DNA from 2 places in the Nonomuraea sp. bgisy101 genome. Region 2 is predicted to be linked to the other one. Evidence: riboswitches for the same ligand, from Rfam matches in the RefSeq annotation. Region 2 holds a riboswitch; the other holds the start of a gene.
What was found. A riboswitch is a leader RNA that binds a small molecule or an ion and turns the genes downstream of it on or off. The one in region 2 is predicted to bind glycine.
Positions count from the first base shown of each region.

Region 1: it holds a riboswitch for glycine, as region 2 does, so the genes downstream of both, gcvP (aminomethyl-transferring glycine dehydrogenase) here and gcvT (glycine cleavage system aminomethyltransferase GcvT) in region 2, are expected to answer to the same signal.

Region 1 covers NZ_JBYITD010000005.1:170,379-175,741, forward strand. Annotated here, with positions in the region: gene AC3EO4_RS11465 (bifunctional nuclease family protein) at 1-354, shown strand, start outside; gene AC3EO4_RS11470 (MerR family transcriptional regulator) at 548-1,168, shown strand; glycine riboswitch at 1,203-1,294, shown strand; gene gcvP (aminomethyl-transferring glycine dehydrogenase) at 1,443-4,283, shown strand; gene AC3EO4_RS11480 (hypothetical protein) at 4,456-5,283, shown strand; gene AC3EO4_RS11485 (hypothetical protein) at 5,267-5,363, opposite strand, start outside.
Region 2 covers NZ_JBYITD010000008.1:336,799-342,161, forward strand. Annotated here, with positions in the region: gene AC3EO4_RS18055 (LysR family transcriptional regulator) at 1-121, opposite strand, end outside; gene AC3EO4_RS18060 (hypothetical protein) at 188-682, opposite strand; gene AC3EO4_RS18065 (DUF6286 domain-containing protein) at 682-1,290, opposite strand; gene AC3EO4_RS18070 (amino acid deaminase/aldolase) at 1,391-2,578, shown strand; gene AC3EO4_RS18075 (DUF3618 domain-containing protein) at 2,580-2,909, opposite strand; gene bcp (thioredoxin-dependent thiol peroxidase) at 3,017-3,490, shown strand; tRNA gene AC3EO4_RS18085 (tRNA-Leu) at 3,570-3,653, shown strand; glycine riboswitch at 3,703-3,800, shown strand; glycine riboswitch at 3,801-3,896, shown strand; gene gcvT (glycine cleavage system aminomethyltransferase GcvT) at 3,930-5,015, shown strand; gene gcvH (glycine cleavage system protein GcvH) at 5,012-5,363, shown strand, end outside.

The sequences.
Region 1 (5,363 bases), on a different contig from region 2:
GCCACGGCCATCGCCCTTGCCCAAGCGGAGGAGCCGCCGCCCAGGCCATTGACCCACGACCTGTTCAGGGATGTGCTGAGCGCGCTGGGCGTCGGCCTGCGCGCGGTCAACATCGTCGCTCTGCGTGATGGGATCTTCTTCGCCGATCTGGTGTTCTCCAACGGCGTCGAGGTCAGCGCGCGCCCGTCCGACTCCATCGCCCTGGCACTGCGCACCGGTGCGCGGATCTTCGCCAGCGAGGAGGTCGTGCAGGAGGCCGGGGTGATCATCCCTGATGACCAGGAGGATGAGGTGGAGAAGTTCAGGGAGTTCCTTGACACCATCACGCCCGAGGACTTCGGACGCGCTGGGTAGGACTCCCTTCGTGAAGGCTCGTACCCTTGGCCGACACCTGGGGTACGCATTTCACTGCATTTACGCTTCACGACGCGCCGAGCCGGATCGTTGACTGCGGATGGTCACGGTCCTACGGTGCAAGTGAAACCTGTGGTTGTCCTTTGCGAACCCCCAGATCAGACCACGGGATGAGAGAAAGCCGGAGGTCCGCGTGGCGGTCAGCAGCGGCGAGGGAAAGACGGCCGGCCAGGAAGACCCGGTGCGGCGCGAGAGTGCGCGCCAGCGTGCGGGTGAGCAGGGCCTGCTCTTCGACGAGCAGCCTACGACTCTGCCTGGCGACATCGGCTATCGCGGCCCCACGGCCTGCGCGGCGGCCGGCATCACCTACAGGCAACTGGACTACTGGGCGCGCACGGGCCTGGTCGAACCCACGATAAGAGCCGCTCAGGGCTCGGGTTCCCAGCGCCTCTACAGCTTCCGCGACATCCTGGTGCTCAAGGTCGTCAAGCGGCTGCTCGACACCGGCGTGTCGCTCCAGCAGATCCGCACCGCCGTCCAGCACCTGAGAGACAGGGGCGTCGGCGACCTCAGCAGGATCACGCTCATGAGCGACGGAGTGAGCGTCTACGAGTGCACCTCGGCCGACGAGGTCATCGACCTGCTGCAAGGCGGTCAGGGAGTGTTCGGTATCGCGCTGGGCAGGGTCTGGCGCGAAGTCGAGGGATCGCTCGCGGAGCTGCCGGGGGAACGGGCGGCGGTCGAGGACACCGTCCCGGCCGACCATCCCGCTGACGAACTGGCCCAGCGCCGCAAGGCTCGCCGACTGGGCTGATCCCCGAACGCTGGTAGCCTAGGCCTGTAGCTGACGACCCCGTGCGGGAGAGTCCCCGGGCATCCGGGGCGCCGAAGGAGCAACCCTCCCCGGAATCTCTCAGGCATCCAGTACCGCTCGGGTGAGGCAACTCTGGAAAGCAGGCACGCCAGCCAGGCGCGTCTCACCGACGGTGCAAGCCCGCGGAATCGCGGGCGAACCTCTCAGGTTGATGACAGAGGGGGAGACCCGGCATAAGCCCGTGCGCTCTCCATCAGCCTTGGGAGGCAGATCCATGACCGAGCCCCTCAGCGACCTCGCTGCCCCGCCTTTCGCGACCCGTCATATCGGTCCCTCGGACGCCGAGCAGGCCAAGATGCTGGAGGCGGTCGGTTTCGAGTCGGTCGCCGACCTCGTGGCTGTCGCCGTGCCCGAGGCCATCAGGGCCAAGGACCAGTTGAGGCTGCCCGCCGCGGCCGGCGAGACCGAAGTGATCGCCGAGCTGCGGGCGCTGGCCGACCGCAACAAGGTGCTCACCTCGATGATCGGCCTGGGTTACTACGACACGATCACCCCGGCCGTGATCAGGCGTAACCTGCTGGAGAACCCCGGCTGGTACACCGCCTACACGCCCTACCAGCCCGAGATCTCCCAGGGCAGGCTCGAGGCGCTGCTCAACTTCCAGACCGTCGTCTCCGATCTGACCGGCCTCGACGTGGCGGGCGCCTCCCTGCTGGACGAGGCCACGGCCGCCGCCGAGGCGATGACGCTGGCGCGCAGGGCCGGCAAGTCCAAGAGCAACGTCTTCGTCGTTGACGCGGACGCGCTGCCCCAGACCAAGGCCGTCCTGGCCACCAGGGCCGAGCCGCTGGGCATCGAGCTGGTCGTCGACTCCCTCGACGGCGAGCTGCCCGAGTGTTTCGGCGTGCTCGTGCAGTACCCGGGCGCCTCCGGCCGCCTGCGTGACTTCCGCGCCCTGGCCGAGGCGGCCCACGCGCACAACGCGCTGGTGGTGGCCGCCGCCGACCTGCTGTCGCTGACGCTGGTCGCCGCCCCCGGCGACCTGGGCGCCGACATCGCGATCGGCTCCTCGCAGCGCTTCGGCGTGCCGTTCGGCTTCGGCGGGCCGCACGCCGCCTACATGTCGGTCCGCGAGGGCCTGCAGCGGCAGATGCCGGGACGGCTCGTCGGCGTGTCGGTGGACGTCGACGGCGACCCCGCCTACCGCCTGGCCCTGCAGACCCGCGAGCAGCACATCCGCAGGGAGAAGGCCACCAGCAACATCTGCACCGCCCAGGTGCTGCTGGCCGTCATCGCCGGCATGTACGCCGTCTACCACGGCCCCGAGGGGCTGCGCCGCATCGCCCAGCGCACCCACCGCATGGCCGTCACGCTCGCCGCCGCCCTGCGCGGGGGACGGGTCGAGGTCGTCCACGACGTCTTCTTCGACACCGTGCTGGCCCGCGTGCCCGGCAGGGCCGCCCAGGTCGTCGCCTCCGCCGCCGAGCGCGGGATCAACGTGTGGGCGGCCGACGCCGACCACGTCTCGATCGCCTGCGACGAGAAGACGACCCTGGCCCACCTGGAGCAGGTCGCCGCCGCGTTCGGCGTGAGCGTCTCGCTGACCGACCTGGCCGGTGAGGACGCGCTGCCCGGGGAACTGGTCAGGGAAGGCGACTACCTCACCCACCCGGTCTTCCACAGCCACCACTCCGAGACCTCGATGCTGCGCTACCTGCGCAGGCTCCAGGACAAGGACATCGCGCTCGACAGGTCGATGATCCCGCTCGGCTCCTGCACGATGAAGCTCAACGCCACCACCGAGATGGAGCCCATCACCTGGCCCGAGTTCGCGGGCATCCACCCCTACGCGCCCGTCGAGCAGGCCGGCGGCTACGTCGAGCTGGTCGAGACGCTGGAGGGCTGGCTGGCCGAGGTGACCGGCTACGACGCCGTCTCCATCCAGCCGAACGCGGGCTCGCAGGGCGAGTTCGCCGGGCTGCTGGCCATCCGCGCCTACCACCGCGCCAACGGCGACACCCACCGCGACGTCTGCCTCATCCCCTCCTCCGCGCACGGCACCAACGCCGCCAGCGCCGTCATGGCGGGCATGCGCGTCGTGGTCGTGGCCTGCGACGACGACGGCAACGTCGACCTGGCCGACCTCGACGCCAAGATCGCCAAGCACGCGGACACGCTGGCCGCGATCATGGTGACGTACCCGTCCACGCACGGCGTCTACGAGGAGACGATCACCGAGGTCTGCGCCAAGGTCCACGAGGCGGGCGGCCAGGTCTACGTCGACGGGGCCAATCTCAACGCCCTGGTCGGTCTCGCCAAGCCGGGCGAGTTCGGCGCCGACGTCTCCCACCTCAACCTGCACAAGACCTTCTGCATCCCGCACGGCGGTGGCGGGCCCGGCGTGGGTCCCGTGGCCGTCCGCGGTCACCTGGCCGCCTACCTGCCGGGACACCCGCTGCACAACGGCTCGCCCGTCGGCCCCGTCTCGGCCGCGCCGTACGGCTCGGCCGGGATCCTGCCGATCTCGTGGGCCTACGTCAGGATGATGGGCGGTGAGGGCCTCAAGGCCGCCACCGAGCAGGCCATCCTGTCGGCCAACTACCTCGCCAGGCGCCTGGCCCCGCACTACCCCGTGCTCTACACCGGGCGTGGCGGCCTGGTCGCCCACGAGTGCATCATCGACCTGCGCCAGATCACCAAGGAGACCGGCGTCACGGTCGACGACGTGGCCAAGCGCCTGATCGACTACGGCTTCCACGCGCCGACCATGTCCTTCCCCGTCGCGGGCACGCTCATGATCGAGCCGACCGAGAGCGAGGACCTGGCCGAGATCGACAGGTTCGTCGAGGCGATGGTCGCCATCCGCGGCGAGATCGCCAAGGTGGCCGACGGCTCCTACGACAAGACCGACAACCCGCTGCGCAACGCCCCGCACACCGCGGAGTCGCTGGTGGCCGACGAGTGGACGCACCCGTACACGCGGACCGAGGCCGCCTACCCCGTCCAGGGGCTGCGCGACGGGAAGTACTTCTCGCCCGTGCGCAGGATCGACCAGGCCTACGGCGACCGCAACCTGGTCTGCGCCTGCCCGCCCCTGTCGGCGTACGAGGACTGACCGATCGAGCGACCGAGGACGGGCGGCCTTCCCACGGAAGGCCGCCCGTCCGGCTTCGTCGGGCCGGAGCCAACACCGGTGCACAGGATGGTCATGTCGGGCGACGCGGCGGCCCGAAATCGTTAGGCTCGACGTTGATCGCCATCGGTTGGTCGCCGTCGAAGGAGCCTTGTTGACGTCCCCCGAGCTCGACACCCCGCTGACCACCGGCCCGCTCGAGCGGGCCCGCCGTCTCGCAGAGAGCGGCGATCTGGAAGGCGCGGCCGCGATCTTCGCGGAGCTGTCCGCCGACCCCGAGGGTCACGACAGGGCGCAGGCCGCCGTCGGGCTCGCCGTGGTGCTGGAGGAGCGGGGCGACCTGGCGGGCGCCAGGACCGCCGCCCGGGCCGCGCTGGCCACGGGACACCCCGAGTACGCCGCGCAGGCCGCCTGCCACCTCGCGCGCGGCTTCGAGCGGGAGGGCAACGCCGAGCAGGCCAGGGGCGCGTGGCAGGCCGTCATCGGCGTCGGGACGGCCGCCTATCTTCCCCTGGCGCATCTCGCGCTGGCTCACCTGGCCACCGGAGAGGAGGAGGCCGAGCGCGAGCTGCGGGCGGCGATCGCGGTCGGCGACCCCGACCTGAGCTCCCGCGCCGCCCAGGAGCTGGCCGAGCTGCTGCTGGACGGCGGCGAGCCTGGAGAGGCGGCCGCGGTGCTCGTCGAGGCGCTGCCACTGGCTGAAGGCGCGCACGAGGGGCGGCTGCGGGTCCTGCTCGGCATCGCCCACCTCGAACTGGCGTGCGCCGAGTTCGCCGGCGCGGTGGAGTTCAGCCAGGAGGCGGAGACCAGCGCGTTGGCCATCGAGCTGCTCGCTCGCACGCTGCCGCTACGGGGGCGCGCCGACGACGCCGAGCGCGTCTGGGACTACGGCCTCACCCACCCCGACGAGGAACTGGCCGCGCAGGTGCGCCTGCGACTCCACCGCGACCTCGACGCGGAGTCCCTCAGTCCCGGCGCATGAGGGCGCCGGCGGCGGCCACGTTGATGATGACGATGCAGATCCACACCAGGGCCAGGCCGGCGAAGCCCGCCTGACCCCCG
Region 2 (5,363 bases):
TCCTGCGCAGCTGCGCGGCGATGCCGGGTTGCGACATGCCCAGGGTCGCGGCCGCCTTGGAGATGCTTCCCGTGTCCGCTATGGCGCACAGCACCCGCAGGTGACGAACCTCAAGGTCCACACCGCGAGCTTAAAAGTAAAGAAGCTTTCCAGTAAGGCCCAATCAGGTGGCGGCCACGGGGGCACGTCAGCGACGGACGTGCACGCGGACGATCGCGCCCATGTCGTCCTCGCCGATGTCGCGGCGGACCCTGCCGACGATCTCGCGGTCGAGCTTGGTCACCACCGCGCCCACGTCGGCGGTGACGGGGCAGGTCACCGCCAGCCGCAGCCGGTCCTCACCCACCACCCGCACGCTGGTACGGCTGATCCCGTCCACGTCCTTCAACCCCACGCAGAGCAGGGCCGTACCCGTGCCCGACCGGTTGCCGAGCCTGCCCCAGCCGAGCGCCATGAACAGCCACCGGGTGGCCAGCATGGCGGCCAGCACCAGTGCGAGCGCCAGCCCCCACGAGATCAAGGGGTGCGCGGCGACGAAGCCGTCGAGGTCGGCCTCCAGGACCATGGTGTTCCTGCCCTTGCCGAGCTCGCCGCCGCCGCGCAGGTAGGCGTAGACGCCCGCGCCCAGCAGCACCGCGCCGACCACGCCGAGACCGATCCTGTTGCCGGAGTACTGCCGCATCAGAGCCCCCTCCTGCGCAGCCGCACCACGACCTCGCCCGCGCACATCGCGCCGAGCCCGTTCAGCCGCTCGCCGACGGCGGCGCCGGTCCTGCGCAGCATCTCGCCTGACCGCTCGGCGTCGGAGACGACGGCGACCTCGATCAGGCGGCGGCGCAGCCGCACGCGCACGCTGCGCACCCCGTCGACGTCCTCGGCCACGGACTTGAGCGTCCTGCGCAACCCCGTCCTGGTGATGGCCATGACGATCTTCGGGTCGGCGGTCTCCAGCGCCACCAGCCTGCACCTGCCCGGCACCAGGGCGAGCCCCAGCAGGGCCAGGCCCGTGGCGGCCACCCCCAGCGCTCCCAGCATCAGAGCGGGGTCGGACCATGGGGTCGCGGCCGCCATGGCGACCACCTCGTCGACCGGCACGAGTCCGAGCCTGCCGCCCATCAGCGTGGCCAGGATCTCGGCCGACACCAGCGCCAGCCCGGCCGACAGCGTGAAGGCCACCGCCACGCCCGCGGGGGTACGCGCAGGTCTGAGCACTCTGGCCGCCCTGCGGCGGGGCGTCTCACGCTCGCCCAGAGCGGCTCCGCCAGGCAGGCGCTCCTGGAGTGTTGTCATCACACCGACCAGAGGTACAGGGACCCGCCAGGCCATAAAGCCTTCCCCGCCGCCGGTTTACGGGATCTTTGCCGACGAAAATCGGTATTACCCTGCTTCTATGGACGACCGCCAGCGCTACGACAGGGCCACCGCCGAGTTCGAGCCGCCCTTCGCGATCCTCGATCTGGAGGCGTTGCGCGCCAATGCGGAGAGCCTCGTCCGCCGGGCCGGCGGCAAGCCGATCAGGGTGGCGAGCAAGTCCGTCCGCTCGCGCCCGATCCTGGAGCGCATCCTCGCCATGGACGGCTTCCGCGGCGTCATGGCCTTCACCCTGCCCGAGGCCTTGTGGCTGGTCTCGCACGGCTTCACCGACGTGCTGGTCGCCTACCCCACCGCCGACAGGGCGGCGCTGGCCGCGCTGGCGGCCTCCGAGGAGGCGGCGCGGGAGATCACTCTCATGGTCGACTCCGTCGAGCACCTCGACTTCATCGAGTCGGCGATCCATGACGCCGGTCCCGTCCTGCGACTCTGCCTCGACCTCGACGCCGGGTACGTCGCCTTCGGCGGGCGGTTCCGCGCCGGCGCGCTGCGCTCGCCGGTCCGCGAGCCCGTCCACGCCGCCGACCTGGCCGCCGAGATCGCCAAGCGGCCCGCCTTCCGCCTGGTCGGCCTCATGGCCTACGAGGCGCAGATCGCGGGCGTGGGCGACGACCCGCCGGGCAACGCGGCCTTCGCCCGCGTCATCAGGCTGATGCAGGCCCGCTCGGCCCGCGAGCTGATCGTACGGCGCGGCCGCGTCGTCAACGCCGTCAGGCAGCTGGCCGAGCTGGAGTTCGTCAACGGCGGCGGCACCGGCAGCGTCGATCGCACGGTCAGGGAGAAGGCCGTCACCGAGTGCGCGGCAGGCTCGGGCTTCTTCCACCCCCGGCTCTTCGACTTCTACCGCGGCTTCAGCGGTCGCCCCGCGGCGCTGTTCGCGCTGCCCGTCGTCCGGCGTCCGGCGCTCGGTGTGGTGACGGTGCTCGGCGGCGGCTACCTCGCCTCGGGGGCGCCCGGCCCCTCGCGGCTGCCCCAGCCGTACCTGCCGGCCGGGTTGCGCTACTCCAGCGACGAGGGCGCGGGCGAGGTGCAGACCCCGCTGCTCGGCCAGCCCGCCGAGGACCTGCGGGTCGGCGACAGGGTGTGGTTCCGCCACGCCAAGGCGGGTGAGCTGTGCGAGCGCTTCGCCACGCTGCTGCTGATCGAGGGCGACAAGGTCGTCGAGGAGGTCCCGACCTACAGGGGCGAGGGCAAGACCTTCCTCTGACTCACCTCCTGCGGCGCCTGCCGCGCCACAGGATGATCGCCGCGCCCACCACCAGCACCGCGCCCACGGCGATCAGCGCGGTGCCGATCGGCCGCTCGTCCTCCCACACGTCCTCGGGCTCGTCGCCGAAACGCACCGGCTTGGGTGTGACCCCCACGAGGTCGCCGACCGACGCCACGAAATGCTCGGCCCTTGACTTGACCTCCTCCACGCCCCGCTGGGCCACCCGCTTGGGGCTGACCCTGTCGGCGATGGCGTCGACGGTCTGCGCGAGCTCGGCGCGCGTCTGGGCGATCTTGCGCTCCAGCTCATCAGGGTCGGTGTCGGCCATGGCTCTCCTCTCTCAGGGTGATCAGTCTGTCAGGTCGCATCGCCGTACGGCACAGCGGGCGAAGGCCGAGGGCGAAATGTGTCCCGCCGATTGGTTAGGTTGAGCCCGTGACCGAAACCAAGCTCCAGCCGGGAGACGCCGCTCCGGACTTCACGCTACCCGTGGCCGGCGGCGACGCCGTCTCCCTCGACGCCTACCGCGGCAAGCGCGTCATCCTGTACTTCTACCCCGCCGCGATGACGCCCGGATGCACCAAGCAGGCGTGCGACTTCCGCGACAACCTCGGCCGGTTGACCGACGAGGGCTTCGTCGTGCTCGGCGTGTCGAAGGACAAGACGGACAAGCTGGTGAAGTTCGCCGAGCGCGACGCGCTGACCTTCCCGCTGCTGTCGGATGTCGACCTGGAGGTCCACAAGGCCTACGGCGCGTACGGCGCCAAGAAGCTGTACGGCAAGGAGGTCGTCGGCGTGATCCGCTCGACGTTCGTCATCGACGCCGACGGGAAGATCGAGCAGGCCCTCTACAACGTGAAGGCCACGGGGCACGTGGCGGGCCTGAAGAAGAAGCTGGGGCTGGCCTGACGTCTTCGATCAAGCTCGCGGGCTTGATCGCAAACGAGTGTCTCCGCCCCTGCCCGGGCGCTAAGCTGATGGCGGATGCGCGGGCGTGGCGAAATAGGCATACGCGGCAGGTTTAGGTCCTGTTGGTGGAGACACTGTGGGGGTTCGAGTCCCCCCGCCCGCACCTTTCCCTTGGCGGGCCAATCCGTACTACTCTTGCCTACAGACACCGATGAACCCACGCGGGAGAGCGTCCTGGCATCCGGCCAGGAACCCTGAAGGAGCAAGCCCTCCCCGCGAACCTCTCAAGGCAAAGGACCGCGCGGGCCAGGTGACCTCTGGAAAGCAGGCCTGCGGGGCCTCGCCGAAGGTGAAAGTCCGGCAAACCCGGGCGAAGCTCTCAGGCACCGATGACAGAGGGGGAGGATCCTGGCATCCGACCCATTCTGAGGTGCGAACAATGTCCCGACCGACACCGCTGCGCGACGTACACGAGAGTCTCGGTGCGACGCTGACCGACTTCGCCGGCTGGCTCATGCCGCTGCGCTACGGAAGCGAGTCAGCCGAGCACAACGCCGTCCGCGAGCGGGCCGGGCTGTTCGACCTGTCCCACATGGGGGAGATCTTCGTTACCGGGCCGCAGGCGGCCGAGGCGCTCGACTACGCCCTCGTCGGACACCTGTCCGCGCTCGCGCCCGGCCGCGCCCGCTACACGATGATCGTCAACGAGAGCGGCGGCGTGCTCGACGACCTCATCGTCTACCGGCTGGCCGACCAGGAGTTCATGGTCGTCGCCAACGCCTCCAACTACCTCATGGTCGCCGACCGGCTCACCGAGCGCGCCGAGCGGTTCGACGCCGTCGTCGACGACCGCTCCGACCAGTACGCGCTCATCGCCGTCCAGGGCCCGCGCGCCCAGGAGATCCTCTCCGCCCTCACCGACGCCGACCTCGAAGGCCTGAAGTACTACGCGGGCCTGCCCGGCACCGTCGCCGGCGCCGAGGCGCTCATCGCCCGCACCGGCTACACCGGCGAGGACGGCTTCGAGCTGTTCGTCCGCAACGCCGACGCCGTCGCCCTGTGGCACGCGCTGACCAAGGCGGGCGAGCCGTACGGGATCATGCCCGCGGGTCTGTCCAGCCGCGACACGCTCCGCCTCGAAGCCGGCATGCCGCTGTACGGCAACGAGCTCGACGTCTCGCTCACGCCGTTCGACGCGGGGCTCGGCCGCGTGGTGAAGTTCGACAAGCCCGGCGACTTCGTCGGCAGGGCCGCGCTCGAGCCCGCCAAGGACGTTCCGCCGCGCCGCCGCCTCGTCGGCCTGGTCGCGACGGGCCGCAGGGTCCCGCGCCACGGATTCCCTGTCACCAAGGACGGTGCCGTCGTGGGAGAGGTGACCAGCGGCGCCCCGTCGCAGTCCCTCGGCAGGCCCATCGCGATGGCGTACGTGGACACTGGGATAGAAGAAGGTCTGACCGTTGACATCCGGGGCAGTCACGAGGCTGTGGACCTGGTTGAGCTGCCTTTCTACAGGAGGAACAAGTGAGCACCATCCCTGACGACCTGAGCTACACCAAGGAGCACGAGTGGGTCGGCGGCCTCGACGACGGCCTGACCGTGACGGTGGGCATCACCGCCTACGCGGCCGAGGCGCTGGGCGACGTGGTCTACGTGCAGCTCCCCGAGGTCGGGGCGACGTTCGAGGCCGGTGACTCCGTCGGTGAGGTCGAGTCGACCAAGTCCGTGAGCGAGATCTACGCCCCGGTGGCCGGTGAGGTCGTCGAGGTCAACCAGGCCGTGGTGGACAAGCCCGACCTGGTCAACAGCGAGCCGTACGGCGAGGGCTGGATGTTCAGGGTCCGCATGTCCGGCGACCCCGAGGACCTGCTGAGCG